Regions from separate parts of the Billgrantia sp. Q4P2 genome, predicted to be linked through region 2. Evidence: predicted binding sites of a transcription regulator. Region 2 holds the regulator's gene; each other region holds the start of a gene.
The links. The regulator sigma-54, encoded in region 2, starts transcription at its own class of promoters, with help from an activator protein. The targets are predictions, from matches to a motif close to TGGCACNNNNNTTGCTNT.
Positions count from the first base shown of each region.

Region 1 (3,283 bases), on a different contig from region 2:
CCGCCACCACTGCCCGCCTGCTCAGGCGCATCGCCTACGTATGGCATGCCCTCGACGGCCTGGAAGCACTGCGTAGCAACATCGAGGCGCTCCAGACCAGCCCCGATGATGCCACCCAGGCCTTCAACCAGTTGATCAGCGCCCTGCTTTCGGTCGTGTTCGAAGTCGCCGATACGGCCGGCGACCCCGAAATCACCCTCGCTCTGGTAGCCATCTTCCACCTGATGCAGGGCAAGGAGCTGGCCGGCCAGGAGCGCGCCTGCGGTGCCTTCGGCTTCACTTGCGGTGGCTTCGACGATGCACACCGCCAGTTGCTGCTGCACCTGATCGACGCCCAGCAGCGCTGCTTTGATACCTGCCTCGAGTTCACTACCGAGGAGGGGCGGGAACAATGGCAGCGCGAGATGCCCAGCCGCACCCAGGACGGCGTCCAGCAATTGCGCGAAATGGCCAGTGGCTCCACGCCGCTACCCAAGAGCGCCAGCCCTCTGGGCGAGACCTGGTACGAATTGACCACTCGGCGCATCGATGCCATTCAGCGGGTGGAAGCCTTCCTGATCGGCGAGCTGTCGAACCTGTGCCTGGCGAAGACCCTCGACGCGCGCCACAGCCTGTCACGCCACGACGACCTGTTCCGTGAGTTGGGCAATGCCTCGCCGGCCGTTTGCCAGCAGCTCGTGGAACTGTTCGATGGCAGCGCCACCCATGAGTTGGGCGAAGTGACCGCCCGAGTCGTGGGTTCCTCGCTGAACCGTTCATTGGTGGAACTGATGTGCGCCCAGGCGAGCCGCCTGCAGGCCCTGAGCGATGAATTGGAGAGCACCCGCCGAGCGCTGCGTGAGCGCAAGCTGATCGAGCGCGCCAAGGGGTTGATCATGGCCCACCAGCAGATGAGCGAAGAGCAGGCCTACGCCTTCCTGCGCAAGATGGCCATGGACCAGAGCAAGAGCATGGCCGAGATCGCCCAGACCGTACTGGGGCTGGCCGACATACTGAAGCCTTCCACAGAGAAGCCTTCCACAGAAGAGCTTCCCGCAGAGGTACGGCATACGGATCGCGCAACCAGCTGAGCGGACGCTTTATGGTGCAGCGCACAAGCGCTGCGCACCTTCTCGGCGCCCGGCGATGACCGAAATGATTTGATCGACATCATTCAACAGATAGTAACTATTTGTTTTTACAGTAATAACCATACAAATTTAACGCCATGGCACCCAAGCTGCAAAGCCTGATCGTCCGCTGAGTCAATGACGGTTCAGCGCTTTCAAGCAGCACTCGGACCAGACAACGGCGTCTGCCCAGGTTCCCGTGACGATGTCATGCGAATCGGGGCAGGCGCCGTTTTTTGTCGCCGGATCCTTCCTCCTGGGAGCCATACCAATGAACAAGACCAACAAGGGACACTCGCTCGATCGGCGTCGTTTTCTCAAGCAAAGTGCAACCGTCCTCGGGGGCTCGGCCGTGCTCGGCAGCCTGCCCGCCAGCTGGGCCCTGGCCAGCGGACGGCCGGAAACCACCTCGGCCAAGCTCGGCTTCATCGCCCTGACCGATGCCGCCCCGCTGTTCGTCGCACTGGAGAAGGGCTTCTTCGCCGCTCACGGCATGACCGACGTGGAGGTGCTCAAGCAATCCTCCTGGGGCACCACCCGCGACAACCTGGTACTGGGTTCGCAGCGCAACGGCATCGACGGCGGCCACATCCTCACGCCCATGCCCTACCTGATCGCCAGCGGTGCCATGACGCCCAACAACGTGCCGGTGCCGATGCATATCCTGGCGCGCCTCAATCTGGGAGGACAGTGCATCTCCGTGGCCCAGGAGTATCTCGACCTCGAGGTCGGTGTCGATGCCGGCGAGTTCCGTCAGGCGCTTGCCGACAAGCGCGCTGCCGGTAACGAGGTGCGCGCCGCCATGACCTTCCCCGGCGGCACCCACGACCTGTGGATCCGCTACTGGATGGCGGCGGCGGGCATCGATCCCAACGGCGATATCTCCACCATCGTGGTGCCCCCCGCCCAGATGGTGGCCAACATGCGCGTGGGCAGCATGGACACCTTCTGCGTATGCGAGCCTTGGAACGAGCAGCTCATTCACCAGGGCATCGGCTATACCGCCCTGACCACCAGCGAGCTGTGGCACAACCATCCGGAGAAGGCCTTCGCGATGCGCGCCGACTACGTCGAGGCCAATCCCAACGCCACCCGGGCGCTGCTGATGGCCATCATGGAGGCGCAGATGTTCTGCGAGGAGCCGCAGAACAAGGAGGAAGTGGCACGTATCTGCTCGCGGCGGCGCTGGATCAATGCCCCCTACGAGGACATCGTCGAGCGCATGAAGGGCAACTTCGACTACGGCACCGGCCGCGTCGTCGAGGACAGCCCGCATCAAATGCGCTACTGGAGCGACTTCGCCTCCTATCCCTTCCAGAGTCACGACTTGTGGTTCCTGACCGAGAACCAGCGCTGGGGCTACCTGCCGGCCGACTTCGACAGCCAGACGCTGATTCGCCAGGTCAACCGCGAGGAGCTGTGGCGCGAGGCCGCCGCGGCCCTCGGCGTGGACGGCACCGACATCCCCGACGCTTCCTCACGCGGTATCGAGACCTTCTTCGACGGGACGACCTTCGACCCCGAGAATCCCCAGGCCTATCTCGACAGCCTGGCGATCAAGCGCCTCGCCTGAGGCAAGGAGAACGAGCATGAAAAGCATGCAGAGTCACGAGCGCGAGCCACGGGTCGCGAGTGCCGCCTGGTCCGGCCATGTCCAGCGGGCGGGCCAGCTGTTCAGCCAGCGAGTCCTGCCGCCGGTGGTGATCATCGGCCTGCTGCTGGCCCTGTGGGAGATCCTCTGCTCAACCCCGGGAGCCAGCCTGCCGGCTCCGTCGCAGATGCTGCGCGATACCTGGGACTTGATCGCCAATCCCTTCTACGACTACGGGGGCAACGACGTAGGCATGGCCTGGCAGATACTCGCCAGCCTCGAGCGGGTGGCCTACGGCTACTCCCTGGCCGTGGTGGCCGGCATCGGCCTCGGCGTTCTGGTGGGCCAGTCTACCTGGGCCATGCACGGCCTCGACCCGGTGTTCCAGGTACTGCGCACCGTGCCGCCGCTGGCCTGGCTGCCGATCTCGCTGGCCGGCTTCCAGGACAGCAATCCCTCGGCGATCTTCGTCATCTTCATCACCGCGATCTGGCCGATCATCCTCAACACCTCGGTGGGCATCCGCAACATTCCCGAGGACTACCGCAACGTGGCCCGGGTGCTGCGTCTCAACGGCATGGAG
Region 1 is NZ_JBRBAI010000019.1:30,888-34,170, reverse strand. It holds gene ACUY1T_RS21090 (nitrate- and nitrite sensing domain-containing protein) at 1-1,070, shown strand, start outside; gene ACUY1T_RS21085 (CmpA/NrtA family ABC transporter substrate-binding protein) at 1,381-2,682, shown strand; gene ntrB (nitrate ABC transporter permease) at 2,699-3,283, shown strand, end outside.
Region 1: a site for sigma-54 is predicted at 1,209-1,226, ahead of ACUY1T_RS21085 (CmpA/NrtA family ABC transporter substrate-binding protein). Genes of this name have one in related genera too.

Region 2 (3,283 bases):
GGCAGTGGGGGCTACGGGCATGGGGGATGGCCACGCCATTGCCGATCCCGGTACTGCCCAGTCTCTCACGACCGACCAGTCTGCCGAAGACCTCCTGACTGTCGAGGCTAGGAGTGTTCTGCGCTATGAAGGTGCTGAAGAACTCCAGCACCCTCTTCTTGCTGCCCCCGGGAACGTCGAACAGCGCGCGTTCCGGGGGCAGGATGGTTTCCAGTGTCATGGCAGCTCAGCGAATGCCGGCGCCCTGGGCGCGCGCTTGGGCCTTTTCCTTGTGTTTGACCAGTTGGCGGTCGAGCTTGTCTGTCAGCGCATCGATGGCGGCATACATGTCCGGATCGGAGGCTTCAGCATGAAGGTCGGCGCCGGCGGCATGCAGCGTGCAGGCGGCCTGCTGACGCTCCTTTTCGATCGAGAGCGTCACTTGCACGTTGGTGATGTTGTCGTAATGGCGCTGGACGCGGCTAAGCTTTTCGCTCACGTAGTCACGCAGTGGATCGGTCAGTTCAACATGATGGCCGGTGATGTTGACTTGCATGACAAGCTCCTTCGTCCTTCGGGTGGTGGCTCGATTGTAACCCTTTTTGCTGTCCTGCAAACCCCCTCGAAAGTGACGATTGCCCAGCGTCAGCGTTACGTCGAGGCATCAGCGAAAACGCTTGCGCTCGCTCGAGGAGGGAATTCCCAGAGCTTCACGATACTTGGCTACCGTGCGACGTGCCACCTCGATACCGCTCTCTGCCAGCAGATCCACCAGGCGACTGTCGGAAAGAGGCTTGCGCGGTGGCTCGTCGGCGATCAGTTTGCGGATACGGGCACGAATAGCCGTGCTGGAGTGGGCGTCCCCGTCGCCGTTGCCACCTACGTGGCTGGAAAAGAAATACTTCAGCTCGAACACGCCGCGTGGGGTGTGGATGAACTTCTGTGTCGTCACGCGCGATATGGTCGACTCGTGCATCTCGACGGCCTGGGCGATGTCGGCCAGCACCAGGGGCTTCATGGCTTCTTCGCCCTGCTCGAGAAACTCGATCTGGCGTGCCATGATCTCCCGCCCCACCCGCAGCAGGGTATCGTTGCGGCTGGCGAGGCTCTTCATCAGCCAGCGCGCTTCCTGCAGGTGATCCTTGAGGAACTGGTTGTCCTGGCTCTTGTCCGCGCGCCGCACCAGCGCGACATAATCGGGCTGTATGCGCAGCCGGGGCAGGGCCTCGGCGTTGAGTTCCACGCGCCAGCCTGATTCGTCGTGATAGGCAACCAGGTCCGGGGTGACGTAGCTGCTGCCCACTTCGGCATAGGCGCTACCGGGGCGTGGGTCCAGCGAGCGAACCAGGGCAATGACCTCATTCAGGGCATCGTCGTCCAGCCCCAGGCGGCGCTTGAGCAGGCGACGGTCGTCGGCAGCCAGCGCCTCGAGGAACTGGCGCACCAGGCGACGGGTCTGTGGCAGCAGCGGCGTATCGTCGGGCAGGGCGGCCAGCTGCAGCATCAGGCACTCGCGCAGATCGCGGGCGAACACGCCGGTGGGCTCGAACTGCTGCAGGCGCAACAGAACCTGTTCGACCTCCCGGGTGGGTAGGCCTTCGAGCCCCTGCTGGCGCAGGCCGTCGCGGATATCTTCCAGCGCCTGCGACAGGTAGCCGGCGCCATCGACGGCATCGATCAGGCTCTCGGCGATAATGCGCTGGCGGTCGCTCAGATCGGTCATCGCCAATTGCCAGATCAGGTGGCCGGCCAGCGTCTGCTCCGAGGCCTGGCGCTCGAAATCCGGTCCTTCGCCGGTAGCGCCGCCGGAACTCGAACCATGATCGGGGTAGGTATCCGTCCAGTCACTGTCGGTGGAGAGTTCGCTGGGTATTTCGCTGGCCCAGTCATCGCTCTGGGCTTCGCCGACGGCCTGTTCGCCGAAGCCGTCGTCGAGTTCCAGCATGGGGTTGGATTCCAGGGCTTGCTGGATTTCCTGGCGTAGATCGAGAGTCGAGAGCTGCAGCAGGGCAATGGCCTGCTGCAGCTGGGGGGTCATGGTCAGCTGGGTGCCGACACGCAGTTGCAAGGATGCTTTCATGGCCATGAGAATAACGGGCTCATCTGCCGGAAAACTCTACCCTAGACCGGTCGGCAGCGACTTGCAAGAGAATTGACTGCAATATGCATGCCATCGGCAATATTTATGCCTGATTAGAATATTTTAAATAAAGATCAAATGCTTGCATAATGCACTGGATTGCGCTACAGGCGAAAATCCTCGCCCAGATAAACTTCCCGTACCCGCCTGTTGGCAAGGATGGCCTCGGCGTCACCTTCGGCAATGATCTGGCCGTCACCGACGATGTAGGCCGAATCGCAGATGTCGAGGGTTTCGCGAACGTTGTGGTCGGTGATCAGTACGCCGATGTTGCGCGCCTTCAGCTGGCGAATGATCCCCTTGATCTCGCCCACCGAAATTGGGTCGACCCCGGCGAAGGGTTCGTCGAGCAGGATGAAGGCCGGCTCGGTGGCCAGCGCCCGGGCGATCTCGACCCGCCGCCGCTCGCCGCCGGACAGGCTCATGCCCAGGTTGTCGCGAATATGGGTGACATGGAAGTCTTCCAGCAGCTGCTCGAGCCTTGCTTGTCGCCCATGGCGGTCGAGATCCTTGCGCGTCTCGAGAATGGCCATGATGTTGTCGGCCACCGACAGCTTGCGAAAGATCGACGCCTCCTGGGGCAGGTAGCCGATTCCGGCTTGGGCTCGCTCGTGCATGGCGCTGTGCGAGAGATCCAGATCGTCGATATGAACTTCGCCGGCATCCGCCTTGACCAGACCGACGATCATGTAGAACGAAGTGGTCTTGCCTGCCCCGTTGGGCCCAAGCAGCCCGACCACGCAGCCCTGTTCGATGGCGAGGCTGATGTCGTGTACCACGCGGCGGCGCTTGTAACTCTTGGCCAGATTTCGGGCTTGCAGGGTCTTCTTCGCCATTTCAGCGCTCCGGCTGCAGGGTCATGCGGATACGCTGGCGCCCCTCGACGCCTTCCCCCTCGGCACGGGCCTGAACGACGCGGCGGTCGAGAAAGTACTCCAGGTAGCCACCGTCGAAGGTGTCGCCCCCTTGGTGCAGCTCGGCGCGGTCGATCAGCTCCACGCGCCGCTCGGCCACGTGATAGACGATCGTGCGGCCCCAGCCGCGGACCACGGGTTGGTCGGGGTCGGGCTGCTGCTCGATGTAGGCGCGTTCGCCGCGGGCCGTGGCGCGGGAGAGTTCGCCGGCCGCATTGCGCTGAAACTCGACTCGGTCGCCGGTCAGCCG
Region 2 is NZ_JBRBAI010000002.1:336,318-339,600, reverse strand. It holds gene ptsN (PTS IIA-like nitrogen regulatory protein PtsN) at 1-220, opposite strand, end outside; gene hpf (ribosome hibernation-promoting factor, HPF/YfiA family) at 227-535, opposite strand; gene ACUY1T_RS04440 (RNA polymerase factor sigma-54) at 644-2,065, opposite strand; gene lptB (LPS export ABC transporter ATP-binding protein) at 2,224-2,955, opposite strand; gene lptA (lipopolysaccharide transport periplasmic protein LptA) at 2,957-3,283, opposite strand, start outside.

Region 3 (3,283 bases), on a different contig from region 2:
CGGCCATCCGGCGTGGCGAAGCGGCCGTCGGTGAACAGCCGGGCGGTACCGTGGGGGGCACTGGCATTCACCGGCCACTGGATCGGCGCCAGGGCGTCGTAGGCGGCCCGGTCGAGCCCGGCCAGGCCGGAGATATCGAACAGCCTGCGACTCTCTCCTTCATTCTCGAAGCCCGAGAGCCTGGCGTGCTCGTCGAAGATCTCGCTCGGGCGGGTATAGTCGAAGGCCTCGCCAAAGCCCAGCCGCTTGGCCACCTCGCAGACGATCCACCAGTCGTGGCGTGCCTCCCCCGGCGGCGGTAGGAGGCCGCGCTGGCGCGAGATGCGCCGTTCCGAGTTGGTCACGGTGCCATCCTTCTCCGACCAGCTCGAGGCCGGCAGCACGATGTCGGCATAGGCCAGCAGGTCGGCGTCGGCCATGCACTCGGAGACGATCACCAGCGGGCACTTTTCCAGCGCCGCGCGCACCCGGTCGGCCCGCGGCAGGCTCACGGCGGGGTTGGTGGCCATGATCCACAACGCCTGCACCTCGCCGCGCTCGATCGCCTCGAACAGTGCCACCGCCTTGTGGCCGGGGCCATCGGGCAGGCACGGCACCAGCCGCTCGGTGGACCAGAAACGCGTGACGCGATCCCGCGCGCCGGGGGTGTCGTAGTCCATGTGCGCGGCCAACTGGTTGGCCAGCCCCCCCACCTCGCGCCCACCCATGGCATTGGGCTGGCCGGTGATCGAGAACGGCCCCGCGCCGGGCAGGCCGATCTTGCCGCCCGCCAGATGGCAGTTGATGATGGCATTGCCCTTGTCGGTGCCGCTGGTGGACTGGTTAACGCCCTGGGAGAACAGCGTGACCACGTGCAGGTGGCTGGCGAACCAGTAGAAGAAGGTTTCCAAGCGCTCGGAATCGACGTCGCAGTCCGCGGCGATGGCCTCCACGCTGGCATCCTGCTCCCGCGCCGCGGCCAGCGCCTCCTCGAAGCCCTGGGCATGGGCTTCCAGGTAGACCCGGTCGAGCTTGTTGCGCTTGGCCATCCACGCCAGCAGCCCGGTGAACAGTCGGGCGTCGCTGCCCGGCTTCAGCCCCAGGTAGAGGTCGGCGATCTCGCAGGTGTCGGTGACCCGCGGGTCGATCACCACCACCCGCAGCAGCGGGTTGCGCTGCTTGGCTACCTTTAAGCGCTGGTAGAGCACCGGATGGTTCCAGGCCAGGTTGGAACCCACCAGCACCACCAGCTCGGCCTCTTCCAGGTCCTCGTAGCTGCACGGCACGGCATCGGCGCCGAAGGCGCGCTTATGGGCAGCCACGGCCGAGGCCATGCACAGCCGCGAATTGGTATCCAGGTGCGGCGTGCCGAGAAAGCCCTTGAACAGCTTGTTGGCGACGTAATAGTCCTCGGTCAGCAGCTGCCCGGAAAGGTAGGCGGCGACCGCCTGGCGGCCGCGAGTCGCCTGCACCGCCGTGAGCCGTTCGGCCACCGTGGCCAGCGCCGTCTCCCAGTCGACCTCGACGCCGTCGACCCGGGGCCGGGTCAGGCGGCCATGGCTGCCCAGCGTCTCGTGCAGGGCCGAGCCCTTCACGCACAGCCGGCCGAAGTTGGCCGGGTGCTCCGGGTCGCCCTGCACGTCGACGATCTCGCCGTTTTCGATGCTGGCCAGCACGCCACAGCCGACGCCGCAGTAGGGGCAAGTGGTTCGGGCCTCACGCATGGCGAATCTCCTGTCTTGACGCGAAACGACAACGCCCGCCAACGGCCGTCCCCAAGGGGCGGCGGTTGGCGGGCGTCGTTGCCGCTCGGAGCGCTGAACATTGCGCCCCATTGAATTTACCTGATTCATATCAAGCAGAAAGCATGCCATGTGGCGAATAACCGGAGCGTTTCAGCCAGATGCATTTGCCTCCGTTGTACCCCAGGCGTCCTCATTATGCGGCAGCGCACCATGCACCGGCACGGCCGACGGCTGAATGCACCAGACTGGTGCTGGAGAGGCGATTTCCATGCTGCGCCGCAGCAATCACACTCGCGGCAGGCACTGGCCGCGCGGTGGAAGTCGCCTGAGAAGCCGCAATTGGAATGTTTCTTGCTAGAACTTGGTAGACGCCTTAGCCAGGAATGAGCGACGCCACCATGCCATCCCCCTTGAACATTCTACTGGTCGACGACGAGGTGGTACGTGCCGCCATGGTCGAGGAGGCATTGATGGCCGAAGGACACCGGGTCATCTGCCGGCTCTCGAGCCCGGCCAGCCTCAACCAGATGGTCGAGCGCCACCAGCCCGACGTGGTGATCATCGACATGGAGAGCCCCGACCGCGACACGCTGGAAAGCATGGCGCTGCTCAACCGCGAGAATCCGCGTCCGGTAGTGTTCTTCGCCGACCAGCACGACTCCGACATGCTGCAGGCCGCGCTCAAGGCCGGCGTCAGCGCCTACGTGGTCGACGGCCTGGTACCCGAGCGGGTCGAAGCCATCGTCGAGGTGGCCATCGCCCGCTTCGACGCCTTCCAGAGCATGCGCCAGGAACTCGACAAGGCACGCAACCAGCTGACCGAGCGCAAGCGCATCGAGCGCGCCAAGGGCCTGTTGATGAAGCACCAGGACTGCGACGAGGAACAGGCCTACCGCATGCTGCGCAAGCTGGCCATGGACCGCGGCCAGCGCATCGCCGAAGTGGCAGACAACGTCATCGACATTCTCGACCGCTTGAACCCGATATCGCCCCAGGGGCGAGCCGCCGACAAACGGGGATCCCGCTCATGAGCCGCCTGCAACACCACACCACCCCGCCGGAACTCGCGCGCATCACCCTCGGGTTCGTCCCGCTGCTCGACGCCGCCCTGCTGATCGTCGCCCGCGAACGGGGCTGCTTCGCCGCCCAGGGGCTGGATGTCAGCCTGTCGCGAGAGAACGCCTGGGCCACCCTGCGCGACAAGGTCGCCGCCGGCCTGCTCGACGGCGCCCAGATGCTCGCCCCCATGCCGCTGGCCATGAGCCTGGGGCTGGGCCGCGCGCCCTGCGACACCCTGGCCCCGCTGCTGCTCAGCCGCAACGGCAATAGCGTGACGCTCTCCTCGACGCTGAGCGAGGCCTGCGGCGCCGAACTCACCGACAACCCCGCCAACAGCGCCCTGGCGCTGGGCAACTGGCTACGGCGCCAAGGCGGCAACAAACGCCCGCGCCTGGCCATGGTCTACCCCTATGCCTGCCAGCACTACCAGCTGCGCGAATGGCTCACCCTGGGCGACATCGCCCCCGACCGCGACGTGGAGCTGGTCGCCCTGCCGCCGC
Region 3 is NZ_JBRBAI010000019.1:12,200-15,482, reverse strand. It holds gene ACUY1T_RS21010 (nitrate reductase) at 1-1,703, opposite strand, end outside; gene ACUY1T_RS21005 (ANTAR domain-containing response regulator) at 2,123-2,755, shown strand; gene ACUY1T_RS21000 (CmpA/NrtA family ABC transporter substrate-binding protein) at 2,752-3,283, shown strand, end outside.
Region 3: a site for sigma-54 is predicted at 1,835-1,852, ahead of ACUY1T_RS21010 (nitrate reductase). Genes of this name have one in related genera too.

Region 4 (3,283 bases), on a different contig from region 2:
GGTGGCAAACAGATCGTACTGCGCCTGCACTTCGTCATCGGCGCCATCCTCGTAGGCCACTCGATGCCGATTCCGCAACTCATCCGGGCGATAATCCTGGGGGTGGAGCCCATCGCTTTCGAGGGTATGCAGTGCCGAAGTGAACGCCGCCACGGCGTCGGCATCCTGCCATGCCGGGCGATAGTCACGCAGGGCATAGAAGTCCTGTATCCGCGGCGCCTCCGAAGCCACCTGACGAGCCAGCTCTCCCACCACGCCCGGCTCGTCTTCCCATGTTTTTGCTGCCTCGCCCTGTTCCGCCCAGGCCAGTGGCGCGAGGCCGAGCAGCAGCAACATCCCCATCCTTGCAATAAGCCGCATTTCAGACTCCTGATCCGTTGATAGCCGGTCTGGCCTTCCTGGCCACTCTCTTCATAATAGTGCCTGGCAAATGGCTGTAAGCCAGCCGGGTCCGTTCACCTTGTTTACGATCATCTTTTTCCGCGGGCGGCGCCTGCCGCATGCGGTGTCAACGTCATAGGCATGCCGATGCGCTTTCTACCGACCCTGCGACTTCCGCTATCGACCCTGACCGCTTCCTTGCTGGCCGCCCTGCCCGCCGCCCTTTCCACCACCGTTCACGCCGGGAATTTCCTCGCCCAGGCAGGCCTCTCTTACCCGGCCTCCGCCCCATTGAGCCAGACCCTGACCCGCCTCGCGCCTGGCGCCGACCCGCAGGTGCTGGCGCTTGCCGCCAGCGCCCTGGCCTGCGCCGAGCCCAACGCCGAGCGGCTGGCTGTCATCGACTTCTCGCGACCTTCCACCGAGCCGCGCCTGTGGGTCTTCGACCTGGCGGAAGAGCGGCTGATGTTCGAGGAGTTGGTCTCCCACGGCCGTGGTTCGGGCGACGCCGAGGCGACCGTATTCTCCAACACGCCGGAGAGCTACCAGTCGAGCCTGGGGTTGTTCCGCACCATGAACAGCTACTACGGGAGCAACGGCTACTCGCTGCGCCTGGAAGGGCTGGAAGCCGGCGTCAACGACCTGGCCTACCAGCGCGCCATCGTGATCCATGGTGCCGACTACGTCAGCGAGGCGTTCATTCGCCAGACCGGCAGACTGGGACGCAGCCACGGTTGCCCTGCAGTACGCCAGGAAGTGACCTATCCCCTGATCGACAGCATCAAGGAAAATCATTACCTGTTCGCCTACTACCCCGACCCCGAGTGGCTGGAGAGTTCCGCTTTCCTCAGCTGCGACCGGGCTCCCGCGCAGCTGGCCATGTACTGAGCCTTCGCACCCTTCATTCTGCGCCTCCCTGGCACCATCCTTTGCATTATCCTTCCGTACGCCTCGCATAGCGCCTGTCGCCCCCTGAGCACCAGCAGGGGGCATGTTTCTGCCGCGCTGCACCATTCTCGCCATGCCAGCGACCTCGACCAGCCACTCTCTACGCCATCACTCAAGCCACAACGCTATGTTTTGAAATAATAAATGAAAAATATGGCAAACAGATTGCTTGATATGAACCAATTGCCGGGTAGGCGTGGACCAGGCTTCTCGAGAGAAGTACGAGTGCGTCAGACCTGACCTTCAACGGAGAAGGGCGAACTCATGTATCGACAATCCGTACGAGGTCACACACCATGGAAATTCTCAACAAGGCGAACCGCATTCGCCTCCTGAGCCTGCGCACGCCCCAGATGCGCGCCTTCCACTTCTCCTGGTTCGCCTTCCACATCTGCTTTTTCGGCTGGTTCGGCATTGCCCCGCTGATGGCGGTGGTACGCGAGGACCTGGCCCTGACCCAGACCCAGATCGGCAATACCATCATCGCCTCGGTCTTGATCACCGTGATCGTGAGGCTGCTGATCGGCGTGCTGTGCGATCGCCTCGGCCCGCGCAAGACCTATACCGGGCTGCTGCTGCTCGGCTCGATCCCGGTGATGAGCATCGGTTTCGCCAACAGCTTCGAAACCTTCCTGCTGGCCCGCCTGGCCATCGGTGCCATCGGCGCCTCCTTCGTCATTACCCAGTACCACACCACCATGATGTTCGCCCCCAACGTGGTGGGTACCGCCAACGCCACCAGTGCCGGCTGGGGCAACCTGGGCGGCGGCACCACCCAGATCGTGATGCCGCTGATCTTCTCCGGCCTGCTGATGCTCGGCGTCAGCGAGACGCTGGGCTGGCGGCTGGCCATGGTGGTGCCGGGCGTGGTGATGTTCGTCACCGGTATCGGCTACTGGCTCTACACCCAGGACGCGCCGAACGGCAACTTCAGTGAGCTGCGTGCACGCGGCGAGCTGCCGCAAGCCGATGGTGAGAACAGTGCCGGCAAGAGCTTCCTCGCTGCAGCCAAGGACATCCGCGTATGGGCGCTGTTCGTGGTCTATGCCCTCTGCTTCGGCGTCGAGCTGACCATCAACAACATCGCCGCCATCTACTTCTTCGACAACTTCGACCTGACGCTGGCCACCGCCGGCATGATTGCCGGCCTGTTCGGGCTGATGAACGTTTTCGCCCGCACCCTGGGCGGCGTGTTCTCCGACCTCTTCGCCCGCAACGGTGGACTCAAGGGCCGCGTGCGCTGGTTGTTCATCGCGCTGATCTGCGAAGGCATCGCCCTGGTGGCCTTCTCACAGATGCACATACTGTCGTACGCCATCGGCATCATGCTGGTGTTCAGCCTGTTCGTGCAGATGGCCGAAGGTGCTACCTATGGCGTGGTGCCGTTCATCAACAAGAAAGCCCTGGGCGCGGTGGCCGGCATCGTCGGTGCCGGCGGCAACGTCGGTGCCGTGGCCGCCGCCTTCCTGTTCCGCAGCGAAGCGATCACCTATCAACAGGGGCTGTTCTATCTCGGCCTGGTCGTGCTGGTACTGGCTTCCTGCGCGCTGCTGGTGCGCTTCTCCGACGAAGTGGAAACCGTGGAAGCCAAGGCCTATCGCGATGCCGTGGGAGAGGATACCGGGGCCGGAGCGCTGTCGCTGCGCTGACCCATGTTGCCCGGCAGCCTGACTTGCCGGGCCTCGCCCGCAACCCGGCCGCCGCCCTCAGGGCGGCGGCCCTCGTGTGAGCAAGAGGTGAACCATGACACCCGCCGAACGCCTGCTACTGACAGCCAAGCGCTGTGAAATCGACGACCTCGAACACCTCACCGCAGCCTGCGACATCGTCGGCGACGTCAGCCACTTCGTTCATGCCCTGCAGAAGGAGCGTGGCGCCTCGAACGTCTACCTGGCATCAGGGGGACAACGCTTCGCCGAGCGGCGCCACGAGCGCATCGATGAATGCCTGGCGA
Region 4 is NZ_JBRBAI010000019.1:34,225-37,507, reverse strand. It holds gene ACUY1T_RS21105 (L,D-transpeptidase family protein) at 1-360, opposite strand, end outside; gene ACUY1T_RS21100 (murein L,D-transpeptidase catalytic domain family protein) at 529-1,269, shown strand; gene ACUY1T_RS21095 (NarK family nitrate/nitrite MFS transporter) at 1,626-2,978, shown strand; gene ACUY1T_RS21090 (nitrate- and nitrite sensing domain-containing protein) at 3,073-3,283, shown strand, end outside.
Region 4: a site for sigma-54 is predicted at 1,484-1,501, ahead of ACUY1T_RS21095 (NarK family nitrate/nitrite MFS transporter). Genes of this name have one in related genera too.